DNA from 4 places in the Streptomyces sp. NPDC048420 genome. Region 2 is predicted to be linked to each of the others. Evidence: riboswitches for the same ligand, from Rfam matches in the RefSeq annotation. Region 2 holds a riboswitch; each other region holds the start of a gene.

Region 1 (4,317 bases), on a different contig from region 2:
CCGCTACGCCGTCCTGTTCGGCGACCCCCAGCTCGCCCTCACCGCCGTGCAGCGCGTCCTGGAGGTGAGCGCCGAGGAGGTCCAGGCGGTCGCCAAGGCCAAGCTGCGTCCCGACAACCGCGCGGTGCTCGTCTACGAGCCCACCGCACCGGCCGAGATCGCCGACAGTGCCGAGGATGCCGCCGAGGACCCGGAAGCCGCGGCGACCGTAGAAGCCACCGACGAGAACGAGGAGGCGGCCAAGTGACCGAGCTCGCCGCGATGGAATTCCACCCGCAGCCGCAGGCGGGCGAGCCCAAGGTCTGGGCCTTCCCCGCCCCCGAGCGCGGGACGCTCGACAACGGCCTCACCGTCCTGCGCTGCCACCGCCCCGGCCAGCAGGTCGTCGCCGTCGAGGTGCTCCTGGACGCGCCCCTGGACGCCGAGCCGGCCGGACTGGACGGCGTGGCCACGATCATGGCGCGCGCCTTCTCCGAGGGCACCGACAAGCACTCCGCCGAGGAGTTCGCCGCCGAGCTGGAGCGCTGTGGCGCCACCCTCGACGCGCACGCCGACCACCCGGGCGTCCGCCTCAGCCTCGAAGTGCCGGCCTCCCGGCTCGCCAAGGCGCTCGGTCTGCTGGCCGACGCCCTCAGGGCGCCCGCTTTCGCGGACAGCGAGGTGGAGCGGCTCGTCAACAACCGCCTGGACGAGATCCCCCACGAGCTGGCCAACCCGTCCCGCCGCGCCGCCAAGGAGCTCTCCAGGGAGCTGTTCCCGGCGGACTCGCGCATGTCGCGCCCGCGCCAGGGCACCGAGGAGACGGTCGAGAACATCGACTCGGCGGCCGTGCGCGGCTTCTACGAGAAGCACGTGCGCCCCGCCACCGCGACCGCCGTGGTCGTCGGCGACCTGACCGACATCGACCTGGACGCACTGCTGGGCGACACCCTCGGCTCCTGGACCGGTTCCACGGGCAAGCCGCGGCCCGTGCCGCCGGTGACCGCCGACGACACCGGCCGGGTCGTCATCGTGGACCGTCCCGGCGCCGTCCAGACGCAGTTGCTGATCGGCCGCATCGGCGCCGACCGGCACGCACGCGTGTGGCCAGCCCAGGTGCTCGGCACCTACTGCCTCGGCGGCACCCTCACCTCCCGCCTGGACCGCGTCCTGCGTGAGGAGAAGGGCTACACCTACGGCGTGCGCTCGTTCGGGCAGGTCCTCAGGTCCGCCCCGGACGGCTCGGGCGCCGCGATGCTCGCCATCAGCGGCTCCGTCGACACCCCGAACACCGGTCCCGCCCTGGACGACCTGTGGAAGGTGCTGCGCACGCTCGCCGAGGGCGGTCTCACCGACGCCGAGCGGGATGTCGCCGTACAGAACCTCGTCGGTGTGGCGCCGCTCAAGTACGAGACCGCTGCGGCCGTCGCGAGCACGCTGGCCGACCAGGTCGAGCAGCACCTGCCGGACGACTACCAGGCGACGCTGTACCAGCAGCTCGCCGCGACCGGCACGGTGGAGGCCACCGCGGCCGTCGTGAACGCCTTCCCGGTGGACCGCCTCGTGACGATCCTGGTCGGCGACGCGGCTGCCATCAAGGAGCCCGTCGAGGCCCTCGGCATCGGTGAAGTGAAGGTCGTGACGGCCGAGTAGAGCGAGCGCCGTACAGGGGCCCTGGTGACGGAGGCGTCACCAGGGCCCCTTGGATGTCCGAGTCTCTTAGATGTCCGAATTGGGCAGGAGGTTGCCTGTCTGCCCTGTGGGATGCGCTACAAAAACCGTGATCGGTTTGGGGATTGAAAGTGTGCCCGCTTAGCGTCCTCTGGGCTGTCCGTCAGGCACCGCGCCGCGCCCGCGGCACCGGACAGTCATCGCCGAGTCCCCGCATGGCGCGAGCCAGGGGAGCCGGGGACCCAAATGGTAAGTCCCTGGGGTGAATCGGACGCCCGCGCGAGCCGCGAGGGGGTCCGTAGGAGACCTTCCTGCTCCGAACCCGTCAGCTAACCCGGTAGGCGAGAAGGAAGGAAAGGACCAGCCACTACATGGCGTTCACCTGCGCCACCGGGAAGCACCGTCGTCCCAGCCGGATGAAGCGCACCACCGCCCGCGCGGCGGGAGTCGCGGCCCTCGCCACCACCGGCGTCATCGGCACCATCGCAGCACCGGCGTTCGCCGCCGACAACTCCGTCAACTCCGTCGAACAGACCGGCCTCATGCCCGTCGTCAGCGCCGGCGCCTCGCTGGCCGAGCAGATCGACGCGCAGGCCGTCGCCCAGGAGCAGGCCGCCGCGCAGAAGAAGGCGGCGGCGGAGGCCAAGCGCAAGGCCGAGGCACGCGCCAAGGAGATACGCGAGGCCAAGGAGCGGGCCGCGCGCGAGGCCGAGCGCAAGCGCCTCAACGCCTTCGTCGCCCCGATCTCCGGCTCCTACATCTCCACCGGCTACAAGACCGGCGGCTCCCTCTGGTCCTCCGGCAGCCACACCGGTGTCGACTTCCACGCCGCCAGCGGCACCTCCGTGCACGCGGTCGGCCGTGGCACCGTCGTGGAGGCCGGCTGGGGCGGGTCGTACGGCAACGAGATCGTGATCAGGATGGCCGACGGGACGTACACGCAGTACGGCCACCTCTCGTCCATCGGCGTCTCGGTCGGCCAGTCGGTCACCCCGGGCCAGCAGATCGGCCTGTCCGGCGCGACCGGCAACGTCACCGGAGCGCATCTGCACTTCGAGGCCCGCACCACCGCCGAGTACGGCTCGGACATCGACCCCGTCGCCTACCTGCGCTCGCACGGCGTGAACGTCTGACGACGTACCGCGAGACCCCCGAGGCCCCGGCTCCCCGTGAGCCGGGGTTTTCGTCGTTTCAGTCCCTCCGCTGTCCAAAAAATATCCCTGGATTCCGGTCCGGCGTCGGAAATTCCCGCTGATTGCAATAGAGTCACTGAACACACGTCAATCGGAGACGTTTCACGGGGATTAAGGCGGAGGTCGGACATGCGTATTCCGGCGCACTCGGTATGCACGGCGATCCGGGACGACATCGTCGCCGGTGTCTACGAGCGCGGCAGCCGGCTCACCGAGGAACTGCTCGCCCGCCGCTACGGCGTCTCCCGCGTCCCCGTCCGGGAGGCCCTGCGCACGCTGGAGGCCGAGGGCTTCGTCGTGACGCGGCGGCACGCGGGCGCGTGCGTCGCGGAACCGACCGAGCAGGAGGGCGCCGACCTCCTGGAGATGCGCATGCTCCTCGAACCGCTCGGCGCCTCCCGGGCCGCCCAGCGGCGCACCGAGGCCCATCTGAAGGTGCTGCGCGGCCTGGTCCGACTGGGCCAGGAACGGGCCAGGCGGGGCAACAGCGAGGATCTGCGCTCCCTGGGGGGCTGGTTCCACGAGACGCTCGCCCAGTCCTCCGGCAGCCCGGCGCTGACCTCGATGCTGACCCAGCTGCGGCACAAGATCGCCTGGATGTACGTGGTGGAGGCGCCCGCCAACCCGGCGGAGTCCTGGGCCGAGCACGGCGCGATCGTGGACGCGGTGGCACGCGGGGACGGGGACCGCGCGCGGGCGATCACGGCGCTGCACACCGAGCGCTCCAGTGCGGCGCACCGTCTGAGGTTCCCCTCGGGGCCCGACCGCACGGACCGTGTGAGGACCTCGCAACCTCCTGTAAACGTGACGGGTCTGCGGCATTAACACGGGCGCCGTATACAAAGAGGAGTAATTCGCGGGGGAGTATTTCTGCTGCCTGTGAAAGGGAAATGCGAAGGGCCCGTCCGATAATTCGGACGAGCCCCTCGGTGCTTTTCAGGGCACCGGCACTCAGACGGTCTCGGGAAGCTCCTCAAGACCCTCGGCGACCAGTTTCGCGAGCCGGTCGAGAGCCGCGTCCGCGCCGTCGGCGTCGGAGGCGAGCACGATCTCCTCGCCGCCCTGGGCGCCCAGGCCGAGCACGGCCAGCATGGAGGCCGCATTGACGGGGTTGCCGTCGGCCTTGGCGATCGTCACCGGGATACCTGCGGCCGTGGCGGCCCGGACGAAGATGGAAGCGGGGCGGGCGTGGAGGCCCTCGGCCCAGCCGACGTTGACGCGGCGCTCAGCCATGTGATGCTGCCCTTCGGTGTTCAGGGTTGTCTAGACCAGTTTCCCACACGTGAAGCTCCTCCGGACAGGACCCGAAGACCCTTCCGGGGTGGGGTCGTCGGACCGCGGCCTCGGCCCGACATCCGTCCTTGCCTTCTTGCGCGTTCTCCACAGACTGCATCGCGCCGTTGTCGTACGCGAGCCGTACTCTGGGGCCCATGCAGAGCGCGTCGGACCGGCACGAGTACCCCGCCCACTGGGA
Region 2 (4,317 bases):
TCTCCAGGTGCTTGCCCGCGCCCCCCTTCGCACGGGCGCTCTCGACCGTCGCGCCCGGGCGGTACTTGCCCGTGAGGAAGCCGGAGGCGAGGGCGAAGTACGGGACGGCGGCGAGGCCCTGGTGGGCGGCGACGGCCTGGAGTTCGCCCTCGTAGGTGTCGCGGGAGACCAGGTTGTAGTGGGGCTGGAGGGCGACATAACGAGCCAGGCCCTCGCGGTCCGAGAAGGCCAGGGACTCCGACAGACGCTCGGCGGAGATGTTGGACGCCCCTGTCGCCCGCACCTTGCCCGCCTTCACCAGCTCGTCCAGCGCGCCGATGATCTCCTCGACGGGTGTCTCCGGCTTGTCGAAGTGGGTGTAGTACAGGTCGATGTGGTCGGTGCCCAGGCGCCGCAGCGAGGCCTCCGCCGCCGCCTTGATGTTCTCGGCGGACAGACCGGGGAAGTCGGGGTGCTGGCTGACCTTCGTGGCGATGACGACGTCGTCGCGGTTGCCGCGGGCCGCGAGCCACCTGCCGATGACGGTCTCGGACTCACCGCCGGAGTTGCCGTCCACCCACGCCGAGTACGAGTCGGCCGTGTCGATGAAGTTGCCGCCCGCGGCCGTGTACGCGTCGAGGACCGCGAAGGACGTGGTCTCGTCCGCGGTCCAGCCGAACACGTTGCCGCCGAGGGAGAGCGGGAAGACCTCCAGATCGGAGGAGCCGAGCTTGCGAAGAGGAATGGAAGTCATGTCCTACGTCAACGCAGGCACCGGAAGCCGGTCTTCCGATGCCTGCGACAAAGTTCCGTAAAGAACCTCAGGGGTTGAGCCCCTTGCCCCGCAGCCACGCCATCGGGTCGATCCCGTCGGCCGAGCCGCCGGGGTGGACCTCCAGGTGCAGGTGCGCGCCGGTCACGTTGCCCGTGGCGCCGACGCGCCCGATGACGTCACCGGTGCTGACCTTCTGGCCGACGCTGACGCTGATCGAGGACTGGTGGCAGAACCACAGCTCGGTGCCGTCGTCGAGGGTGAGGATCGTGCGGTAGCCGTAGGAGCCGGCCCAGCCGGCCTCGGTGATGGTGCCGCTGTGGATCGCCTTGATCAGCGTGCCCGTGGGGGCGGCGAAGTCGAGGCCCGTGTGGTAGCCGGAGGACCACAGGGAGCCGGCCTGACCGAAGGTCGAGGTGATGGTGTACGAGGAGGTCGGCAGCGTGTACTGCTTGGCGAGCTCGGCCAGGCGCTCGGCCTCGGCCTTCTTCGCGGCCTCCTCCTCCGCCTTCTTCTTCGCGGCGGCGGCCTTCTCCTGGGCGTCCTGCTCCGCCTTGGCGGCGGCCGCGTCGGCCTCCTTCTCGGCGGCGTCCGCGACGGCCTGGGCGGCCTTGGTGTCGATCTGGTCCTGCTGCTGCTCGGCCTGGGCCAGGATCCGCGAGCGCAGCACCTCACCGGCGTCCGAGGTGGACGCGGCCTGCGTCGTCTGAGTGGAGTCGGTGCCGACCGTGCTGAAGGCGCTCGTGTCGTCGGAGGAGGCGGACTCGTCCGAGATGAGCGAGCCCACGTTCGGCAGGTCCGGCATGGAGATGGACACCGGCGGCTTGCCGGTGTTGGCGCTGGCCATGCCGCCGGCGCTGACGGCGGCTATGACACCGACGCCCAGAACGGTGGAGCTGCGGGCGAATCCTCCGCCGCGCTGCTTGGCGACGCGATGCCGGCCGCGCACCGGAGCGAGGGACTCCGCGGTCGGGTTCCACTCGCCGAGGGGGGCCTCGTCGTCAGCACGGTAACCGCCGTACACGAGAGTGTCGCTGGGTACGTACGGCGCCTCGGGGGCAGGCGGGTTGGACGCCACGTGGGCGTACTCCTTTCCTTCCTTCTCGCCTACCGGGTTAGCTGACGGGTTCGGAGCAGGAAGGTCTCCTACGCGCGTATACCCGCCGTGCTGGCACGGCGGACTACGAGCGATTCACCCCAAGTGGTGGTTCCCCGGTTCCCTTGCGGAATTCGGCGCGTGAGCACGGAGCCGTCTCTTGTGACGGCTGGGACGACCGCGCTGCGTTATCGAACGTTAATAGACCCGGGGGCCCGATTCCAAGCTGTTCCGCTTGATCGTTAACGAAATCCCGCAGGACTTACGGCCCATGAACGGCGAAAAACGGGCGAGTTGACCTTGCCTCACGTGACCCACAGGTAATGACGGTATGTCAGTTGTTATGCGGAGGGCGCTCGCCCGCTCACACCACGTCACGACGGCCGTCGTACGGCGAGCAGCGCCATGTCGTCGGTCAGGAACCCACCGGAATGCCGGCGCGCCTCCTCCGCGAGGGTCAGCAGCAGCGCGCCGGGGTCCGGGAAGCCACGGCCGGCAAGGCGGGCCTCGGGGTCGTAGAACCGCCCCTGACCGTCCCGTGCCTCGGACAGTCCGTCGGTGTACAGGAGCAGCGTGGCCCCGCCCGGGAAGCGGCTCTGCTCGGCGCGGTCGGGCCACGTGCCGAGGTCGCCCATGCCGAGCGGCAGCGCGGGTTCCCGGGGCGGCAGCGCGCACACCGTGCCGTCGGCGTGCAGCAGCAGGGGTGGCGGGTGCCCGCGGTTGACGAGCCGTACGACCCCCTCGCCGTGCGGGAGTTCCGCGAGGACCGCGGTGGTGAACCCCTCGAAGGCCTCGACGCTGTCCCGGCGCGTGCCCTCCCGCGCCAGCGCCCGCTCCAGCCGCTGGGCGACCGCCTCCAGCGTGGACTCCTGCTCGGCGGCCTCCCGGAACGCCCCGATGACGATCGCGACGGCCGCCACCGCCCCGATGCCCTTGCCGCGCACGTCCCCGACGATCAGCCGTACCCCGTGCGGGCTGTCCTGCACGGCGTACAGGTCGCCGCCGATGAAGGCGTCGGCCTGGGCCGCCTCGTAGCGCACCGCGATGTCCAACCCGCCGATGCGCCCGGCGGGTTGGGGCAGCACCGCGCGCTGGGCGGCCTCGGCGATCTCGCGCTGGGAGGCGAGCTGCTCGCTGCTGCGGCGGACGAGGAGGTTGATGAGGACGGCCAGGACGGCGACCGTCACCACGGTGACCGTCTCGGTGACGGCGTCCACTTCGAGGAGGAGGCCGAGCCTGACATGGATGGCGAGGACGACGAGGACGGACGCGACACCGGTGAGGATGGTGCCGCGCCGCGAGTACAGCGGGGCGGCGACCAGGGGCGCGGCGGTGAAGAGGGGCGCCGCGGAGAACTGCGAGGGGGTGAAGTAGTCGTAGAACGCGCCGACGACGATCAGCAGTGCCGGGAGCATGCGGACGACGGTGCGCGCGTACGAGATCGGCCCCTCCTGCTCCACTCCTCCAGGTTCCCCTGGCTGCTTTCCGCAGGCGAGCCGGGTGGACCGACCGGGGGAAACACTCAGGGCCGGAATCCAGTCACTGGATTCCGGCCCTGAGCCTTCAGTAGCGGGGACAGGATTTGAACCTGCGACCTCTGGGTTATGAGCCCAGCGAGCTACCGAGCTGCTCCACCCCGCGTCGTTGTGTAACCAGCATACGTCATCCACGGGGTGGTTCGCGCCAGGGTTGTTTCAGCGGCCGGGGTTCCCGGCGTGGGTGAGGGTCTCCCAGGAGACGAAGAGGGCGTCGGTGCCCGCGGGCCGGCTCCGCACGGCGAGCTTGTGCGCGGCCGGGACGGGGACGTGGAGCCGGTTCTCCAGGTGGTTGAGGGCCACCTCCAGGTCCGGGCCCATGTTCCGGACCACCTTGCCGCCGCAGAGCCAGGCGGGCGCGGGCTCGCCGGACTGGTAGCGGGCGTGGAGGTCGAGCGCGGCTCCGAGCCGGTCCTTGACCTCGCCGTAGAGGTCGACGCCCTGGTGCCAGGCGGTCTCGGCGACGTGCGCGGCGGCGGCGAGGGAGTACCCGACGTGCTTGAGGTTGCGGCAGGTCTCCTGGGCGAGGCCGTCCTTGAAGGTCGTCTGCCCGAACCAGTAAGTGGTCAGCTTCCGCGGGGTGTTGACGGTGGAGCCGGGCGGGGTGAGCGGGATCTTGCCGTCCTTCTCCAGATAGAAGTAGGCGGGCACGCGCTCGCGGAACCGCTCCACCGCGTGGTCGAAGGCCTTGTGGTCGTTGAGGAAGACGGCGATGCCGATGGCGGCGTCGGTCATCACGAGGTCCCAGTTGCCGTTGTAGTCGGGCACCTTCCGGGTGACGGCCGGCAGATAGGCGGTCCGCAGCATGTGCTCGAAGCGCCGGACGCGGTCGGCGGGCCACCCGGCCTTCTCGTCGTAGCGGATGATCTCGGCGGCCCGCGCCCAGGTGGACCCGGCCCATCCGGTCTGCAGCCCGGAGTCCTCCTTCGTGTGCC
Region 3 (4,317 bases), on a different contig from region 2:
GGTGACCGGGGTGATCCTGGTGGGTCTCAACCAGGCCGACGACCAGCACGTCAACAACATCAAGATCGGCGTGAAGCTGGCCCTGCTGATCGTGATCCTCGGCCTCGTCTATGTGAAGCGGGACGACGAGAAGGTCGACAAGAGTCTGTTCGGCCTGGTCGGCGCGCTGACCACGGCCAACATCTTCATCGCGGTGCTGTGGACCTGAGAGCCGCGCGCGCCTCGGCGACCGCCCCCGCGGCGACGGCGAGCCAGGCCGCCACCGCGATCCACAGCAGCACCTCACCCGGCGTCTTCAGCCACGAGATGTCCACGGCGGCGGAGACGGCCAGGGTCGCCGCCGCGGTCATGCCCATCGGGAACACGGTGGCCCAGCGGCGCACGTCATAACGCGGGCGCGGGCGTAGGAACTCGGCCACGAGCAGTACGGCGTACCAGGCCAGGTCGAGCACCAGCAGGGCGACGGTGACCGCGCGCAGGACGCCGTGGTCGTCGTCGTTCCACAGGTACAGGCGCGCGCTGTCGGCGGCGATCAGCTTCGCGCCGGCCAGCGCCGAGATGGCGAGCGCGCCGCCCGCGATCCAGTGGTCGCCGGGTCCCTCCAGCACCTGGCGCAGGTCGAAGCGGAAGAGCGCGATGCCGTAGAGGACCAGGCCGAGCCAGAACAGCACGAGTGCGGCGTGCGCGAGCCAGGCCGCCGATTCGGCCGCGGCGAGCGTGGCGCCGAGGACCGCGAGGCCCTGGGTGGCCACGCAGCCCAGGAACACCCTGCCGGGCATCCGCCGCGTCCAGTGGCGCACGACGGGCACGAGCAGTACCGGCCACAGCAGCGCGCTCAGTGCCAGCAGCGCTTCGGCGAGGGTCTGCCAACCGAGCGCGGAGAACCGGGTGCCGAGCACCGTGGTCGCCGCCACGGCCGTCAGCGCGCCCGGCGTCTCGGCCTCCGCGACCCAGTGCGCGCGTTCCCGCAGCAGCCGTACGGCGAAGTCGCCGGCCAGTCCCAGCCAGGCCGCGCAGCCGATCACCAGGGCGATCCGCGACAGCGTCTCGTAGCCGGTCAGATGCAGCCCGACTGACAGGATGCCGGTCGCCATCACGGCGGCCCCGGCGGCAGGCGGTCGCTGCGTCCACCAGACGCGCAGGGGGGAGCGGGAGGAGGTGCCGGCCATGGGCCCGATGCTAGGAAGCTCCGCGCGCCGTGCGAGCGGGGCGCGCACGCGCGCGCACGGAAATACGCGCGAGCGCAGGAGCGGGTCAGGGGCGGGTGCGGGTGCGGATATCCGACATGGGAGTGCCGGGACATCCGACACGGGAGTTCCGGACATGGGACACGGGAGCAGGGCCGCCTCTGACGCACGCCGATCCCTGTTGCGTGCCGGGTCGTAGTGCACGCCGGGTCCCTGTGGCAGGGGCGGGCCTGTCTGGCGCGGGTGGGAGGTGTGGCGCGCTCTGATCTTTGTCGTGCCGGTCTGTGACGCCACCCGGCCCCTCTGGCAAGAGGCCGCCCATCTGGCGCGTGCCGGAGTCGTTGCGCCCACTGAACCCCTGTCACACGTCGGACCGCCGCGTAAGCCCGAACTCTGGCGCACGCCGAATCCGGGACGCGCGCTCCTCGACCGCACGGCACGCGCGCGCACGAGGGACGTCTCGTGCTGAGAGGCGTCCTATAGGGCGCGATCGCGAGAGGCACCCTATAGGCGGCGTCTCAGGCCGGCCGTACCACGCTGTGGATCGCCGACTCGCCGTCGTAGTAGATCGACTCCTCGCGGACGTACGCGCCCGGCTTCGGGGCGTGGATCATCATGCCGTTGCCTATGTAGAGGCCGACGTGGCTGATGTCGTCGTAGAAGAAGACCAGGTCACCGGGCTGGGCGTCGGCGAGGGAGACCGTGGTGCCGGCGTTCACCTGGTCGTAGGTGACACGGGGGAGGTCGACGCCGGCGGCCTTCCAGGCGGCCTGGGTGAGCCCTGAGCAGTCGTAGGAGTCGGGGCCGGTGGCACCCCAGACGTACGGCTTGCCGATCTGCGCGCGGGCGAAGGCGAGAGCTTTCGCGGCCTTGGTGGCGTACGAGGAATCGGTCGCCGTGCTGGTGCTGGTACTGGTGCCCGTGCTCGAACCGGTCGAACTCTCCTGCTGGGCCGCCTTCTCCGCGGCCGCCTGCTGCTGCGCCAGCTCCGCGGCCTTGCGGGCCGCCGCCTCCTGCTTCTCCTTCTCGATCGCCGCGAGCCGCGCCTTCTCCTGGGCCGTCAGTTCCGACAGCAGGTCGCGCGCGTCGGCGAGCTTCTTCTGGACGGTCGCCTTGGCGGCCTTCAGGTCGCTCTGCGTCTCGGTGAGCGTCTGAAGGCTCTGGGAGGCCTCCTGGCGCTTCTTCATCGTCTCGGACTGCTCGGAGACGTAGTCGTCGACCGCGCCCTTCTGGCGGCTCGTCAAGCGGCCCATCAGCTGGGTCTGGTCGAAGTAGTCCTGCGGGGTGTCGGAGAGCAGGAAGGTCGCGGTGTCGGGCGCGGCGGCGCCGGTGCGGTACTGGGCGGCGGCGAAGGAACCGAGCTCCTCGCGCGCTTCGTTGAGCTTCTGGGTGCGCTGGGCGACGTCGTCGAGGAGCGTGTCGACCTGCTTGCGCTGCTTGGTCGTCTTCTCCTTGGCCGCGTTGTAGTTGTCGGTCGCCGACTCGGCCTGGCGGTAGAGGTCGTCGACCTTCTTCTCGACCTCTTCGAGGCTCGGCTTGTCATCGGCGGGCGCGGCGTTCGCCGACTGGGACAGCAGGGCCACGGAGGTGAGGGCGGCCGTCGCGAGGGCCGGGGTCCGTATGCCTGCTACGCGCGTACCAGCGGGACGCGACTTGCGGTGCGACGCCAAGGGAGGCGACTCCTTCCAATGCTCCGCCTACCGAGTTAGCTGTCGGGTTCGGGCGAAGTGCTTCGGAAGGTTTGCCCTACGGCCCTCCCCTGCGCGGGAGTCGGCCGATTCACCCCAAGTTCGGTGGGTCCCCGGCTCCGGGCGCACGGCGGCGCTGCGGACTCGGCGGAGGCCGTGCGGCCCGGCGAGGTTCGCCGGAGGGGGTCGTACGGCCTGCCTGGAACGGTAGCCAACCGGTGTGGTCCGTGTGAAGGTTGATGTTCGATATGCCCGATACATTTTCGTGACCTTGGCCCCAAACATTGCCCCGCGTGGCCAATCCGGAGTGATCTGCCACGACTTGGGCGTATTTTCGCCGGAGTGACGACGTCCGCCCGCTTCCTGGGTCTAACTTCCAGCCAGCCGCGGTGGGGTGCCGCGGCCGGTTGGAGGGGTACGGCCATGAGAATGCGCACAGGACTCGTCGTCGCCACGTCGGTCGCGCTCGCCGCCACCGCGGGCATCGCCCCCGCTGCGGCGACGGCCGGGCACGGCGGAGGCAAGCCGGTGATCCGCGTGATCGCCAAAGGCCTCGACAACCCGCGCCAGCTCTCCTACGACGACGGTCACGTGTACGTCGCCGAAGCGGGCCGGGGCGGCAGGAAGTGCGTCGGGGCGGGTCCCGAGGGCGAGACCTGCATCGGGCTCAGTTCCGCGGTCACCAAGATCTACTGGGACGGGGGCGCGTGGAAGCACCGCAGGGTGGTGCAGGGGCTCCCGTCGGGCGCCGCCCCCGACGGCGGTTTCGCGACCGGGGTGGACGGCGTCTCCGCTCTCCACGGCCAGGTCTGGGGCGTCGAGACCTACGCCCCGCCGGAGGCCGGGGTGCCGACCAAGCCGCCCTGGAACACGCTCGGCAAGCTGCTGCGCGTCGGACACGGCAAGGCGAGGATCGCCGCCGACATCACCGCCGTGGAGCTGAAGTACAACCCGCACAAGGCCTCCGTCGAGTCCAATCCGTACGCCGTCCTCGCCCTGCCCGACGGTCGGAAGATCGTCGCGGACGCGGCGGGGAACGACCTGGTCGTGGTCTCGCGGCACGGCAAGGCGCGGCCCTTCACGGTCTTCCCGGACCACGACAGGAACCAGTCCGTGCCGACCTCCCTCGCCCTTGGGCCCGACGGCAAGCTCTATGTCGGCGAGCTGAACGGCGAGGCGGCGAAGCCCACCGCGCGCGTGTGGAAGGTCGACCCCTGGACCGGGAAGATCCTCGGCTGGAAGTCCGGCTTCGGCTCGATCAGCGGAATCGCCTTCAACGACGACGGCGACCTGTACGTCAGCCAGCTCTTCGCCGGCGTCGTGACGAAGGTCTCGCACGGCAAGCGCACGCAGGTGAAGGTCCCGTTCCCGGCGGGCGTCGCCGTCGACCCCTACGACGGCAAGGTCTACGTCTCGGCCTGGTCGATCGCCGACCGTGACGG
Region 4 (4,317 bases), on a different contig from region 2:
CTTGGCCGCGTCCGGGTCGACGACGATGAACCCCGTCTCCCCCGGCATCACGTAGTGCAACCGCTGCCGGATCTGCTGCTCCGCGTACGCGTCGTCCTGCCAGCGCGCCTTGAGGTCACGCAGCTTCTCGACGCGCTCGGCGGCCTGCGCCTTCTCCCGCTGGAGGTCGGCGATCTCGGCACGCTGGGAGACGTACTGCCTTATCGGGTACGCCAGCGCCACCACCAGCGTGCACACCACGAGGGCGAGCAGCGCGGCCCGGCCGGTCAGCCGGGAGCGGCGGGCCTGCCGTCTGGTCTGAGACCGGTAGACACGGGCCGCCGTCTGCTCACCGAGCAGCTTGATCCTGGTCGCGGTGGAGAAACGGTCCCGGTCCTTGACGGCCATGTCCCCATCTCTCCTTACTCACACGCGCGTACGTCCCCGCACACGGTACGGGACCGGTGCGGGGACGTACGTACGACTGGCGAAGCCTTAGCCCTGCCGAGATCAGCCCTTGAAGCGCGGGAACGCCGAACGGCCGGCGTACACCGCCGCGTCGTCCAGGATCTCCTCGATGCGCAGGAGCTGGTTGTACTTGGCGACGCGGTCCGAGCGGGCCGGGGCGCCGGTCTTGATCTGGCCGCAGTTCACCGCGACGGCGAGGTCGGCGATGGTGACGTCCTCGGTCTCGCCGGAGCGGTGGGACATCATGCACTTGAAGCCGTTGCGCTGGGCCATCTCGACGGCGTCCAGGGTCTCGGTCAGCGAACCGATCTGGTTCACCTTGACCAGGAGGGCGTTGGCGGAGCCCTCCTCGATGCCGCGGGCCAGGCGCTCCGGGTTGGTGACGAAGAGGTCGTCGCCGACGATCTGGACCTTGTCGCCCAGCTTGTCGGTGATGACCTTCCAGCCGGCCCAGTCGTCCTCGAACAGCGGGTCCTCGATGGAGACGAGCGGGTAGGCCGCCACGAGCTCCTCGTAGTACTCGGTCATCTCGGCGGCCGAGCGGGACTTGCCCTCGAACTCGTACTTGCCGTCCTTGTAGAACTCGGACGCGGCGACGTCGAGCGCGAGCGCGATCTGCTCACCGGGGACGTAACCGGCCTGCTTGATGGCCTCGACGATGAGGTCGAGCGCGGCGCGGTTGGACTCCAGGTTCGGGGCGAAGCCGCCCTCGTCGCCGAGGCCCGTGGACAGGCCCTTGGTCTTCAGCACCTTCTTGAGGGTGTGGTAGACCTCGGCGCCCCAGCGCAGCGCCTCGGAGAAGGACTCCGCGCCGATCGGGGCGATCATGAACTCCTGGATGTCCACGTTGGAGTCGGCGTGCGAGCCGCCGTTCAGGATGTTCATCATCGGCACCGGCAGCAGGTGCGCGTTCGGGCCGCCCAGGTAGCGGAAGAGCGGGAGGTCGCTGGCCTCGGAGGCGGCGTGGGCGACGGCGAGGGAGACACCGAGGATGGCGTTGGCGCCGAGCGCGCCCTTGTTGTCGGTGGCGTCCAGGTCGAACATCGCCTGGTCGATCAGGCGCTGCTCGGTGGCGTCGTAGCCGACGAGCTCCGGGCCGATCTGGTCCATGACGGCGAGGACGGCCTTCTCGACACCCTTGCCCAGGTAGCGGTTGGGGTCGCCGTCGCGGAGCTCGATGGCCTCGAAGGCGCCCGTGGAGGCGCCGGACGGGACGGCGGCACGACCCGTGCTGCCGTCGTCGAGGCCGACCTCGACCTCGACCGTGGGGTTGCCTCGGGAGTCCAGGATTTCCCGGGCTACGACGACGTCGATGGACGGCACGAGCATCTCCTTCTTGGGATGTGACACGGTCCGCCGGGACCGCGGTGGGTTCTGCGAGACCGAGCCTAACCGGCTCGGGTGGATCGGCCACCGCGTGGACCGCCCCCTGGACAGAACCGAGAGTAAATTGTTTCTGAACTGAACAAAGACGCTCCCGGAAACCGGGCAGAAAAAACCCCGCCCCGGTGCGTACGGGGGAACACGCACCGGAGCGGGGAGCCCGTGGGGACGGGGGGACCCTCACGAGGCCTTCAGTATGAGGACCACGGATGTGAGGGCGCTGTGGTTCAGCTGGGCCTTACTTGAGGTGCAGCTGCTGGCCCGGGTAGATGAGGTTCGCGTCCTCGATGATGTCCTTGTTCAGCTTGAACAGCGTCTGGTAGCCGCCCTTGACCTTGTGCTTCTCGGCGATCGAGCTGAGGGTGTCACCCTTGACGACCTTGTACTCGCCGTCGCCCTTCTTGACCTTCTTGCCGGTCGGGGTGGTGACGGTCTTCTTCGTGGCCGGACGCTCGGACGAACGCGAGGCGCTCTGCTCCTCGGTCGAACGGCTGCTCGTGTTCGAGTCCGAGTCCGCGGAGCTCGAGGAGGGGCTGCTGCCGTTGTAGGCGGCGCTGGACAGGCCCACACCGCAGTTCGGCCAGGCACCCTTGCCCTGGGAGGCGAGGACCTTCTCGGCGACGGCTATCTGCTGGGCCTTGGAGGCCTGGTTGGCCTGCGCGGCGTAGGCGGTGCCGCCGTACGCGGCCCAGGTGGAGGCGGAGAACTGCAGACCGCCGTAGTAGCCGTTGCCGGTGTTGATGGACCAGTTGCCACCGGACTCGCACTGGGCGACGGCGTCCCACTCGGAGGCGGTGGCGGCGGAGGCGGTGCCGGTCGCCATCAGCGGGGCGGCGATGGCGACACCGGTGACGCCGGCGATGGCGGCGGCGCGGGTGGCCTTGGACGGACGACGGTGCTTGCCCTTGCCGGAAAACAGCATGGTGGATCCCCTCACCGACGCCTGCGAGGTGAGCTGTCGGGTTCGGGCCGGTTGAGTTGCCCGGTCACGCGAGTTGCGTGACTTCACCCCAAGCCGGTCCAGCGTGAACTGCTGGGCCCGGCGCTTACCTTGGGTCCCCCGCTCCTGCCTACGGCGCTTGACGCGACGACTGTTCCCGTACGGCCGCTGGCAGGATTCGGCGTTGCGACAGACGGGGCTCGGGTTGCCGAGCGGTGTTGACCGTAGACATGCGCTCGGCGGAATTTCAAAGACGATCAGGGCTTCTGAGACTCATCCCACACTTTCACCAAAGTGGACATTCGGTGCGAAGTGTGACGTGAACTGCCGCTGTTTTTCAGGTCTTTTCGACCCTATTCAGCCCCTGTGTCGAGCGTCTGACCGGCGACGATGTTGCTCGGGTCGGCCCCGATGCGGTCCTTGTTCTCGGCATAGAGGGCCCGCCACCCGCCGTCGAGGCCAAGGGAGTCGGCGATGGAGGCGAGGGAGTCGCCCGCGCGGACGGTGTAGGTGGCGGCGGCATGACGGCCGGCGGAGGAGGCCGCGCTCTTCGTCGACAGGCTCTTGTCCGCACCCTCGTCCGCGCTGGTGCCGCGGTGCTTGCCGGAGCCGAGGGCGCCGACATCGACGAGGGCCGAAGAGCCGCCCTCCTGCCACGACTTGTCCGCTTCATCCTCTTCTGCGCTCACCACGGGCGAGCCGTCGGAGGACTGCGAGTCTTCCCTGGCGGAGCTCTCGGGATCAGGAGAGTTGGATTTGTCCGACTTGGCGGATTCGTCATCACCGGTCGACGGAGAAGCCGACGGCGAGGGCGTCGCGGACGAACCGTCCAGCGAGTCGAGCAGACCGGGAGAGTCCTCGGCGCCCGACGAGTTCGAGGAATCGGAAGAGACGGATGAACCGGACGATCGGGACGACTGCGACGAACCGGATGCCGAGGACGAGGGCGTCCCGCTCCCCACACCCGTGTCGACGTCGGCCGAACTCGAGTCCTTGCTGAGGCCGGAGAGCAGACCGCAGGTCGGCCACGCGGCGATGCCCTGGTCCGCGAGGAGCTTCTCGGCCACGGCTATCTGCTGGTTGCGGCTGGCCTGGTCCGCGGTCTCGGCGTATTCGAGGCCGCCGTACTTCTCCCAGTTCTCCTGGGACACCTGCAGGCCGCCGTAGTAGCCGTTGCCGTCGTTCGCGCTCCAGGAGCCACCGCTCTCGCACTCCGCGACCCGGTCCCAGGTGGTGCCGGTGGCGGCGCTCGCTCCGCTAGCCGCGAGCAGTGGGATCGCGATGGCGGATCCCGTCACACCGGCCGCCACAAGGAGAGCCGGAGCCTGACGGGGGCGACGGTGACGACCGTTCCCGGAGAGCATGCGGGGACCTTTCCCAAGACAGCAGAAACCCGCGCGGCGAGTGGTACGGGGCACCGCGCTGGTCCGTGAACGTATAGGGGTTCGATCACTTGTCACAAGTTAATGCCGCGTAGATCACGTGAAGATCACAGACTTGAGGGCGCGTCATGTTTACGCGGCCCCGCACGGGGATAGCCCGGACCC

What was found. A riboswitch is a leader RNA that binds a small molecule or an ion and turns the genes downstream of it on or off. The one in region 2 is predicted to bind cyclic di-AMP.
Positions count from the first base shown of each region.
Region 1: another riboswitch for cyclic di-AMP. It lies ahead of AB0D34_RS12015 (M23 family metallopeptidase); the one in region 2 lies ahead of AB0D34_RS05160 (M23 family metallopeptidase).
Region 3: another riboswitch for cyclic di-AMP. It lies ahead of AB0D34_RS29270 (NlpC/P60 family protein); the one in region 2 lies ahead of AB0D34_RS05160 (M23 family metallopeptidase).
Region 4: another riboswitch for cyclic di-AMP. It lies ahead of AB0D34_RS36930 (transglycosylase family protein); the one in region 2 lies ahead of AB0D34_RS05160 (M23 family metallopeptidase).

Region 1 is NZ_JBEZKG010000006.1:64,733-69,049, reverse strand. Features, by position in the region: gene AB0D34_RS12025 (pitrilysin family protein) at 1-247, shown strand, start outside; gene AB0D34_RS12020 (pitrilysin family protein) at 244-1,632, shown strand; cyclic di-AMP (ydaO/yuaA leader) riboswitch at 1,842-2,008, shown strand; gene AB0D34_RS12015 (M23 family metallopeptidase) at 2,022-2,783, shown strand; gene AB0D34_RS12010 (GntR family transcriptional regulator) at 2,973-3,668, shown strand; gene AB0D34_RS12005 (HPr family phosphocarrier protein) at 3,795-4,076, opposite strand; gene AB0D34_RS12000 (GNAT family N-acetyltransferase) at 4,274-4,317, shown strand, end outside.
Region 2 is NZ_JBEZKG010000002.1:521,793-526,109, reverse strand. Features, by position in the region: gene AB0D34_RS05165 (aldo/keto reductase) at 1-733, opposite strand, end outside; gene AB0D34_RS05160 (M23 family metallopeptidase) at 801-1,829, opposite strand; cyclic di-AMP (ydaO/yuaA leader) riboswitch at 1,841-1,997, opposite strand; gene AB0D34_RS05155 (PP2C family protein-serine/threonine phosphatase) at 2,222-3,307, opposite strand; tRNA gene AB0D34_RS05150 (tRNA-Met) at 3,415-3,488, opposite strand; gene AB0D34_RS05145 (alginate lyase family protein) at 3,542-4,317, opposite strand, start outside.
Region 3 is NZ_JBEZKG010000016.1:93,283-97,599, reverse strand. Features, by position in the region: gene AB0D34_RS29280 (hypothetical protein) at 1-208, shown strand, start outside; gene AB0D34_RS29275 (tellurite resistance/C4-dicarboxylate transporter family protein) at 186-1,169, opposite strand; gene AB0D34_RS29270 (NlpC/P60 family protein) at 1,706-2,857, opposite strand; cyclic di-AMP (ydaO/yuaA leader) riboswitch at 2,865-3,035, opposite strand; gene AB0D34_RS29265 (ScyD/ScyE family protein) at 3,299-4,317, shown strand, end outside.
Region 4 is NZ_JBEZKG010000025.1:51,550-55,866, forward strand. Features, by position in the region: gene AB0D34_RS36920 (septum formation initiator family protein) at 1-387, opposite strand, end outside; gene eno (phosphopyruvate hydratase) at 490-1,776, opposite strand; gene AB0D34_RS36930 (transglycosylase family protein) at 2,069-2,752, opposite strand; cyclic di-AMP (ydaO/yuaA leader) riboswitch at 2,756-2,918, opposite strand; gene AB0D34_RS36935 (transglycosylase family protein) at 3,124-4,134, opposite strand.